One region of the Priestia sp. J2 genome, then DNA from elsewhere that is predicted to be linked to it. Evidence: predicted binding sites of a transcription regulator. Region 1 holds the regulator's gene; each other region holds the start of a gene.

Region 1 (3,284 bases):
GAACAAATGCAGTTTATTTTTGGAGGCATGTTTTTATGAAGAATATCCCTTTAACACGAGGGTTTATTTATATTATTATGGGGATTTTATTCACCTACTTGGCAATTCAAAATGCTCAGGAAACCGTTTGGAATTTCCCCACAATCTTATTTGCACTCGTAGCCGCATTCGATTTCAGGTTTGCGGTTCGCATCTTTATCTTGCACTACAAAATTAAAAAATTGCAGCAGCAATATAAAAATCAAGATGATTCATCTAAATAAAAAAACCACTGTTTCAGTGGTTTTTTTACATACTAACATCTTCTCTTTCTTGCTCTGCTCTTGCCTTTAACACTTTGCGATACGAAATGCGGGAAATAATGATACTGATTTCATACAAAATTAAGAGCGGCACTGTCACCATCATGTGCGAGAGCAATTCCGGTGGTGTAATAAGTGCGGCAATAACTAGCAGTACGAAATAGGCATATTTTCGAATTTGAGATAAAAACATAGGCGTTATAATTCCTAATCTCGTCAAAAACATTACGACGACAGGAAGCTGAAACAACAGGCCAAAAGGCAGTGTGAGCTGCATTAAAAAAGAAAAGTATTCATTAATGCCAATCACTTGGTTTACATTCAGCTCATCAGAAACGCGCGTCATAAAATCGACGACAAATGGAAACAACACAAAATAAGAAAAAGAGACACCGCCGATAAAGAGAAAAATGGAAACAGGAATATATCCAAGCGTTACCTTCCGCTCTTTTTCATATAAACCAGGACTAATAAATGCCCAGAGTTGATACAGTGCAACAGGAGCTGCAAGTACACAGCCGATAATAACAGCAAATTGCATATAAATCTTAACTGGATCTGTTAGCCTAAATGCATTCATCGTTAAATTTTTTGCCTCATCAGCATGCTGTAAATAGACAATGACCTTATCCGCTATAAAAAAGCCGCCAATTGTGGCAATCACAAAGAAAAATAAAACAATTAAAATGCGTTTTCGCAGCTCTCCTATATGATCATATATTGACATTTCTTGTTCGGTCATACTATGATCACCCTTTTACTCTTTGTCATCTACTTGACGCTGTTTATCTTTTTCACGATCTTCTGATGCACCGCTAGCGGCATGCTTAAACTCTCTAAGCGTTTGGCCCACTGATCTTCCTAGCTCCGGTAACCGTTTCGGTCCAAAAATAAGCAGTGCTACAATCGCAATAATAATCCAACTGCCTGCTCCAATCCCCATATTCCCACTCTCCTTATTAATTTAGACTTAAGGAAATCGTAACACAGTCCGCCTTATTCAACAGGATAATTTTTCAAAAAGTAGACAAGCGACTGTAATTCTACAGCAAGATCAATATGATGGAGTCGAATCTCATCCGGTACGTTCAAGCGTGCAGGAGTAAAGTTTAAAATTCCTTTAATTCCGCAACTCACTAAACGATCAGTAATTTGCTGAGCAACAGTGGCAGGAACGGTTAAAATCGCTACTGAGATGTCATCACTCATATAATCTTCCAATTGGTCAAGATGATAAACCGGCACGTCGCCTACTTTCGTACCTACTTTATCTTCTATCACATCAAAAGCGCACTCAATTTTGGTGTTATTATTTTTAATAAAATTATAATTTAAAAAGGCCGTTCCTAGATTCCCTACGCCAATCAGTGCTACTTTCGTTACTTCATCTTGGTCTAACGTTTTACGGAAAAATGTAAGTAAATAATTCACATTGTAGCCGTATCCCTTTTTTCCTAATGCACCAAAGTAAGAAAAGTCCCGACGAATAGTAGCAGAATCCACTTTCACTGCCTCACTTAACTCCGCTGACGACACACGCTGTTTACCAGAAGCATGCAAATTTTTCAAAAAACGATAATAAAGCGGCAATCGTTTAGCCGTTGCTTGTGGTATTTTTAATTGTTCAGTGTTCACGTTGTACCCCCTCAGTTCATGTATGTCATTACTAACATTTTCAAGTCATATTGCATTACCTTTCACAAAGCATCAACCGCTTTGAGGTAGCGCTTCCAATTCTCTCTCTTTTCTCTTGTTTTATATATACTCCGCTTCACACCTCGACGGATTTTGTCTATTCAGCACTCCTTAAAGTCGGTATGTAGAACGAAGCAATTAGCCCTTCAAAGGATCGGTTTGTTAGTCATGACGGATTTTTTTACATCCATCATAGATAAGTTCAGAGATGCACTTATCTCTTATTTTAACATAGTATCCTGTATAAAATGTGCAGGTAAAATCATTTTATTTCATGAATCAAAACATTCGCTTCATCATTTGTCCTTGTCCCTCTACAAATTACAAACGCTTGTAGGAAGAACTTGTAGTTGAAAATATGTTAAAATACACTATGGATATACTACTAGAGGTGAAAAAATGATTATTCTACAATTGAACGGTATTACAAAATACTATGGGGCAGAACCCATTTTATCGAATATAAAGTTAGAAGTACAATCAAAAGACCGCATTGCCCTAGTGGGACGAAACGGTGCTGGTAAATCAACTTTATTAAAAATTATTGCTGAGCAGCTTTCCTATGACAGCGGAGAAATTATTAAACCTAAGGGTGTTTCCATTGATTATATGGGACAAGATACAGTTCTTGAGTCAACACTCTCCATATGGGAAGAAATGATGACTGTCTTTGCTCCATTAAAGAAGATGGAAAAAGAATTACGTACGCTTGAAACGAAGATGGGTGATCCAGACATTTTTAATGATTCAGTTCAATACGAAAAACTAACCAAAGAGTATGATCAGCTTCAAGTAACGTTTAAAGATTTAGGCGGCTATCAGTATGAAGCCGATACACGATCTATTCTTCACGGTTTCCGTTTTTCAAACTTTGACTACAGCACCCCTATTTCCTCCTTAAGCGGTGGACAAAAAACGCGCCTGGCTCTTGCAAAACTGCTTTTAACAAAGCCTGATTTGCTTATTCTGGATGAGCCTACCAACCACTTAGATATTGAAACTTTAGCATGGCTGGAACAGTTTCTGCAAGGGTATGAAGGAGCTATTTTAATCGTTTCACATGATCGTTACTTCCTTGATAAAGTCGTAAATCAAGTGTATGAAGTCGCACAAAAAACAACGGTGAAGTACACGGGCAACTACTCTAAATACCTTGTACAAAAAGCAGAGCGATATGAAAAAGAGTTGCGTCAGTACGAAAAGCAGCAAGATGAAGTCGCAAAGCTGAATGATTTTATTCAGCGAAACATCGCCCGCGCATCGACTACAAAACGTGCGCAAAGCAGA
Region 2 (3,284 bases), 280 kb from region 1:
AGAAGACACAATGATGCGGATTGCAGCGTCTTACGGTATAAAAAAATCCCACAGCTATGTGACGCCAACAGGGATTATGTTTTCACTTGAAACGAAAGAACCGACGAAAACGAAGTTAATTCGTATTTCCGAACGAACGACCGATTTAAAAAAAGTAACTATGGTAAATAGCGTCTCAAGAACCATCAGTCAAGGAAACATCTCCTTGGAGGAAGCGTATGAAATGCTACAAGAAATTGAAGCAACGAACGTAGCTTTTCCACTATGGGTTCAACTTGCAGCTGCATCCATTTCTAGCGGATGCTTTTTAATCATGTTTCAAGGTTTATGGACGGACTTTATTCCAGCGATGTTTTCAGGAGGTCTCGGATTTTTAACCGTGGTGTATTTCCACCGTCTTATTCCGATTCGCTTTTTTGCTGAGTTTACCGCTTCGTTAGTTATTGGACTTTTATCAGCTCTTTTAGTCGCTTCAGGACTAGGAACGCAAATTGATAAAATTATTATTGGATCCGTTATGCCTCTCGTTCCTGGGTTATCGATTACCAATGCAGTGCGAGATTTAATGGCGGGACATTTACTGTCTGGATTATCAAAAGGAGCAGAAGCGTTTCTGACGGCATTTGCTATTGGTGCAGGTATTGCCATTGTATTTACGCTTCTATAGAAGGGAGGCATCATATGCATATCGTAGAGCAGATAATTACAAGTTTTATTGCTTCAGCAGCGTTTGGGATTATTTTTAATGTTCCACGTGAATCATTATTAAAAAGTGGCTTTGTCGGAATGATTGGCTGGCTCATTTACTATTTGCTAACGTTCTATGGTGTAGATGAAATTCCAAGCACTGTAGCATCGGCCTTTTTTATTGCTATTATTAGTCAAATTTACGCAAAAATTTATCGTACGCCGATCATTATTTTCACCGTAGCAGGTATTATTCCGCTCGTTCCAGGGGGAACAGCATACGATGCCATGCGTAACTTTGTAGAAAATAATTATAATGAAGCGATTAGTCTTGCAGCAAAAGCCTTTATGATTTCAGGTTCAATTGCCATTGGTATTGTATTTTCTGAAGTCATTAACCAAATCATTCGTCAATCTAAATTAAATGCGAAAGCAAAATATCGACCGTAGAGAAGCAAGCTCAAATCAGAGCGTGCTTTTTTTATGAAAAAATAAAGAGATCCTGCCCTTTTTTGTCACAAGAAAGTCACGTTTTAGTCTAAAAACGTTCAAAAAATGTACGTGCACAGCTAAAAAAATAGACTATACTATGTAAATAGAAAGAGAGACATTACATATGTTTGTGAAATGTTGAGCATATTTCTCGAATTGTTATGCTCAATGTTTCACAATATAAGTAAAAGATGCTCAGAAATGAGCAAAGTATCTATGGAAATGATGAATGTTCTTATATATGAAAGGAGAAAGAAGATGGGTACAGTCATACTATCACGTATTCAATTTGCATCAACGACGCTGTTTCATTTTATCTTTGTACCGCTGTCTATCGGCCTTGTCTTTTTAGTAGCGATCATGGAAACGATGTACGTAGTAAAAAAAGATGAACAGTATAAAAAGATGGCAAAGTTTTGGGGGCACTTATTCCTGATTAACTTTGCTGTCGGAGTCGTAACAGGTATTTTACAAGAATTTCAGTTTGGCATGAACTGGTCAGAGTACTCAAGATTTGTAGGAGATGTATTTGGTGCGCCGCTTGCTATTGAAGCACTGCTCGCGTTTTTTATGGAGTCCACGTTCCTCGGGCTGTGGATTTTCGGGTGGGATCGTTTGCCTAAATGGCTGCACTGTCTATGTATTTGGCTTGTTAGTCTAGGTACTATCTTTTCAGCGTTCTTTATTTTAACGGCTAATTCTTTTATGCAGCATCCGGTCGGAATGGAGCTAAATAATGGCCGTTTAGAAATGAATGACTTCTTTAAATTGTTAACGAACGGTCAGCTGTGGGTCGAATTCCCTCATACAATTTTAGGTTCGTTTGCAACAGGCGCCTTTTTTATCACGGGTGTCAGCGCTGTTATGCTCTTGAAGAAAAAACATGTGGCTTTTGCTAAAAAATCATTTCAAGTTGCTATCCTTGTAGGGCTAGTTTCAGGTGTAGGAATTGCACTATCTGGGCATGAACAGGCCGGATATTTAGTTAAAACACAGCCGATGAAAATGGCCGCAAGTGAAGGATTATGGGAAAACAGCGGAAGTCCAGGTGCTTGGACAGTAACAGCAAATATTCACCCTGATGAAAAGAAAAATACGAGTGAAATCAAAATACCTTACTTATTAAGCTTCTTATCATACGGTAAGTTTTCAGGCTCCGTTCCTGGAATGAATGAGCTGCAGCAGCAGTATACGGCGAAATATGGAGAAGGAAATTATATTCCACCCGTTCGAACAACGTTTTGGAGTTTCCGCATTATGGCTGGTCTAGGTGGCGTATTATGTGCATTAGGCATTTGGGGTACGTACTTGCTTTCTCGTAAAAAACTTCAAGAAAGCAAACTATTTTTACGTATTATGACGATTGCCATCGCCTTTCCGTTCCTTGGAAGCTCAGCAGGTTGGATTATGACAGAGATTGGCCGTCAGCCTTGGGTTGTATTTGGCTATATGAAAACCGAAGATGCCGTGTCTCCTGGTGTAACAGCAGGTGAATTGCTATTTTCTATTATCTCGTTTTCGTTCTTTTACTTAATTTTAGCTGTGATTATGGTGTTCTTGTTCGTTAAAGAAATTAAAAAAGGTCCAGATCACGATCACGAAGCACATACAAAAGTAACATCAACTGATCCGTTTACAAAGGAGGGATACAATGTTTTCTCTTAATGAATTCTGGTATTTGCTAGTATCCATTCTGTTTGTTGGTTTTATCTTTTTAGAAGGCTTTGATTTTGGGATTGGAATGGTGTCTCGCTTTTTAGGAAGAAACGACTTAGAGCGACGAGCTTTTATTAATACAATCGGTCCTTTTTGGGATGCAAATGAAGTTTGGTTAATTTCAGCAATCGGTGCTATGTTTGCCGCTTTTCCAAACTGGTATGCAACGCTATTAAGCGGGTCATATGTTCTTTTTGTTCTTCTGTTGCTTTCGCTTATCGGACGCGGTGTAGCATTTGAATTTCGAGGAAAAGTTGAAAAACAAGCGTGGAAAAATGCGTGGGATTGGGTTATCTTCTTTGGAAGTCTTTTTCCACCGCTCATTTTCGGCATCTTATTTTCAGCACTAATGAAAGGATTGCCTGTTGAGCGCAACATGCAAATGAATG
Region 3 (3,284 bases), 2.4 Mb from region 1:
TTGCAGTATGGATAGGGTTGTCTTCAGATGAAGTGACAAAAGCTATTTTACTGGTAGCTTTTCCTGGATCTGCTGTAGCTGCGATGATTGCTTTGCGGTTTGAAAGCATGGAAAACGAAACGGCCTCTGCTTTTGTTATTAGTGCTATTTTATCGCTGGTTACGCTGCCGCTTCTTATTTCTTGGCTTATGTAAATAAAAAAAAACGAAAGAGGAATTTCCCTCTTTCGTTTTAAGACGGATTAATAAGCTAATGCGAATAATCCTTTGATATGAGATAAGTAACGAACGTTACTTGCTTCTTTCATAAGTGATGCTGGTAAACCTTTTAATTGCGTTTTGTTTCCGCCGATTGTACCAATTGCATCTTTGCGTCCAAGACTTCCTAGTGTACCAGAGAAGACAGGAACGAATGATTCCATTGCTCCGCCGCGAATAGCTACTGCTAAGTTCACGCCTACAACTTCACCCATTTGCCAAGCTAATTGAGCAGTAGGTGGGTAAGGGCGACCTTCTGGACCCATTACAACCGCTGAGTCACCAGCAAGGAATACATCTTTATGAGATGTAGATTGTAAGAATTCATTTACAAGTGCACGACCGCGGTTTACTTCGATACCTGAGTTAGCAACTACAGAGTTACCTTGAACTCCGCCAGTCCATACCATTGTTTTTGTTTCAATTTTGCTGCCGTCTTTAAGTTCAACAGTTGTAGCATCCATTTTTGTTACAGGTGTACCAGTAACAAATGTAACGCCACGTTTTGTTAAGCTTGATTGAGCACGCTCTACTAATTCAGCAGGGAAGCCTGGAAGAACTGTAGGAGCTGCTTCTACACAGTATAGAGAAATTTCTTTTGGATCCACACCGTGTTTTAGGCATAGGCTTGGCATTAAGTCAGCGTATTCACCAACAAGTTCGATACCTGTTAATCCGCCACCGCCAACTACGATTGTACCGTCAGCTTTATTTTTTGTTTTGCTGTATTCAGCGATACAAGCTTCTACGTGTGCACGTAAACGGTTTGCATCATTTACTGATTTAAGAACGAAGCTGTGCTCTTCTAAACCAGGGATACCGAAGTAAGCAGTTTCACTACCTAAAGCTGTAACAAGGTAGTCGTAGCTTAATTTTGTACCATCTTCAAGAGATACTTCACGTTGATCTGGTGAAATTTCTTTTACCGTTGCAATTTTTAAATCAACGTTGTAGTTTTTAAGTAATTTATCAAGTGGTAAAGCTACCGCTTGTTCAGAAACGCCGCCTACAGCTAGACGGTGTAATTCTGTAATGATTTGGTGAGTAGCAAAACGGTTCACTACTGTAATTTTTGCTTCATCCGCACTTAGGTGTTGGCGAGCTGTCATTGCAGTTAATAAACCACCGTAACCGCCGCCTAAAATTAAAATATGTTTTGACATAGTCGATCCTCCGTCCACACTTTTTAATGAAAATTATTTTTGTTTTTCGTTTGTAATGTCTAAATACGCTTGTGCAAAGCGGAATAGTTTTTGAGCTTGTGGATCTTTAAGCATGCGTAATAAACCGAATAAACCGATTGAATTAGAAGCATTTGCTTCTGCACGATCGTTTGCTTCGATTGCAGTAGCTGCAAGACCTTTTACTGTTCCTTCTACTGGCTCGATAAATTCTTTTACTCCACCAAGTAGATCTTCTTTTAATACGTCGTCAGTTAATAATGATTGCGCAACGTCGTAAGTTTTTGTAAGCACCGTTACCATTTCAGATAATTTTGGTAAATTATCTACAAGAACAGTAAGAGCTTCTTGTACTTCAGGCTTTAACAATTGATCTAACACATCCGCTTGACCTTTGTTAACCGCCGCTTCTGTTTGTACAGCAGCATTTTCCTCTGCAGCTGATTTTTGAATAGTTGATTGAGACATGAAAAGTCCTCCTTTGCTGGATACTGTTGCATATGTAGTTCCTAGTTATCTGCTAGACTTTCAAACTACATTGTGAAGTTGTGAAATCTTGCACATAATTCTATTTTAATTTTAATACGAGATAAAATCAACTCATTTCGTTGAAAAAATAAGTGAAGAACCTCGTAACCCTTTGTTTAATAAAAGTTTATAAAAAATAAAGCGAATAATTGCCTAGGTAAATAAAATTAAAATAGGGAACTAACATAATTCCTCTTCCTACGATAAAACAAATAACGTCATATTTCAACACATACGAACTTAATATTCTATAAGTAGTAAAAAGATAGGGCGCATTTACTATTTAAAGAGTTTTCAAAAAATTACATTGACTTACTATAGTGTTCTACATATAATCTAAATATAACATCTTATGTAAGGAGATATAACATGGTTATAGTGGATGAACTTTATCATAATGTGGTCATTACATTGCCTCAATTAAAATTAATTGAATTTATAATGAAGTTAAAAGAAGCTAAAGCACAAGAAATAGAAGATATAAAAGCGAAAATTAGTAAATACGAAGAGAAGAAACGTGCTGAAGAAGCTTGGTACCAATCACTATCACCGTTTCGTAAATTTTTTACCGGGCGTCCTTTAAGTCAGCATCAAGCGGTCGAGTATATGGTATACGTAAAGGAACGCTTTAAAAAAATTGATCACCTTAAAGCACAAATGCGAGAACTTCATGAAGTTCTTGAATTAATAAAAGCGGAAAATGAAGAAACAAGTGAAATTACGCTTTCGCCTGCTATTGTACAAGAAATAAAACGACTAAAAAGCAGTGGAGGCGTTGGGATATGAGTGTTAATGAACTAAGTTTAGGTATAAATACGACGTGGGTTGTATTAACAGCGGCGATGATTTTGCTAATGGAAGGCGGCTTTGCCTTGCTAGAGGCAGGTTTTGTCCGCTATAAAAATAGCGTCAATATTATTATGAAAGTATTCGCTGATATTACAATAGGAACGCTTTGTTTCTATTTAATTGGGTTTGGATTAATGTACGGAGATGATTTAGGCGGAATCGTCGGTAAAAGCGGTTTTGCGCTCTCAGGTAATTTATCGCACCTTGACATTCCAATTGGGCTTGAAACATTTTGGCTGTTTCAATGTGCGTTTGTTATTGCGGTCATTTCTATCGTTTCTGGAGCGGTGGCAGAACGAATTAATTTCCGCGCATATCTTTTATATGCGATTTTAATGACTACATTTATTTATCCTATAGCCGGCCACTGGATTTGGGGAGGCGGATGGATTAGTAAGTTAGGGATGCTTGATTTTGCCGGTTCGGCAGTTATCCATGCTCTTGGCGGTTTTTCAGCTTTAGCAGCTGC

Evidence for each region. Region 1 encodes Rex, which represses fermentation and respiration genes when NADH is low (regulators of the CRP and FNR family bind a similar motif). Its sites were predicted from a motif close to TTGTGAAATATTTCACAA; they were not measured.
Region 2: LJY09_RS25945 (cytochrome ubiquinol oxidase subunit I) is a predicted target of Rex. The motif match lies at 1,308-1,325, and genes of this name have one in related genera.
Region 3: LJY09_RS13100 (DUF1641 domain-containing protein) is a predicted target of Rex. The motif match lies at 1,985-2,002, and genes of this name have one in related genera.

What each region holds. Positions count from the first base shown of each region.
Region 1 is NZ_CP086208.1:219,882-223,165, reverse strand. Features, by position in the region: gene LJY09_RS01315 (CPBP family intramembrane glutamic endopeptidase) at 1-39, shown strand, start outside; gene LJY09_RS01310 (YdiK family protein) at 36-263, shown strand; gene tatC (twin-arginine translocase subunit TatC) at 289-1,044, opposite strand; gene tatA (twin-arginine translocase TatA/TatE family subunit) at 1,060-1,245, opposite strand; gene LJY09_RS01295 (redox-sensing transcriptional repressor Rex) at 1,299-1,937, opposite strand; gene abc-f (ribosomal protection-like ABC-F family protein) at 2,397-3,284, shown strand, end outside.
Region 2 is NZ_CP086208.1:5,007,736-5,011,019, reverse strand. Features, by position in the region: gene LJY09_RS25955 (threonine/serine exporter family protein) at 1-667, shown strand, start outside; gene LJY09_RS25950 (threonine/serine exporter family protein) at 682-1,137, shown strand; gene LJY09_RS25945 (cytochrome ubiquinol oxidase subunit I) at 1,438-2,844, shown strand; gene cydB (cytochrome d ubiquinol oxidase subunit II) at 2,831-3,284, shown strand, end outside.
Region 3 is NZ_CP086208.1:2,598,027-2,601,310, reverse strand. Features, by position in the region: gene LJY09_RS13110 (AEC family transporter) at 1-194, shown strand, start outside; gene LJY09_RS13105 (NAD(P)/FAD-dependent oxidoreductase) at 242-1,420, opposite strand; gene LJY09_RS13100 (DUF1641 domain-containing protein) at 1,454-1,906, opposite strand; gene LJY09_RS13095 (hypothetical protein) at 2,336-2,752, shown strand; gene LJY09_RS13090 (ammonium transporter) at 2,749-3,284, shown strand, end outside.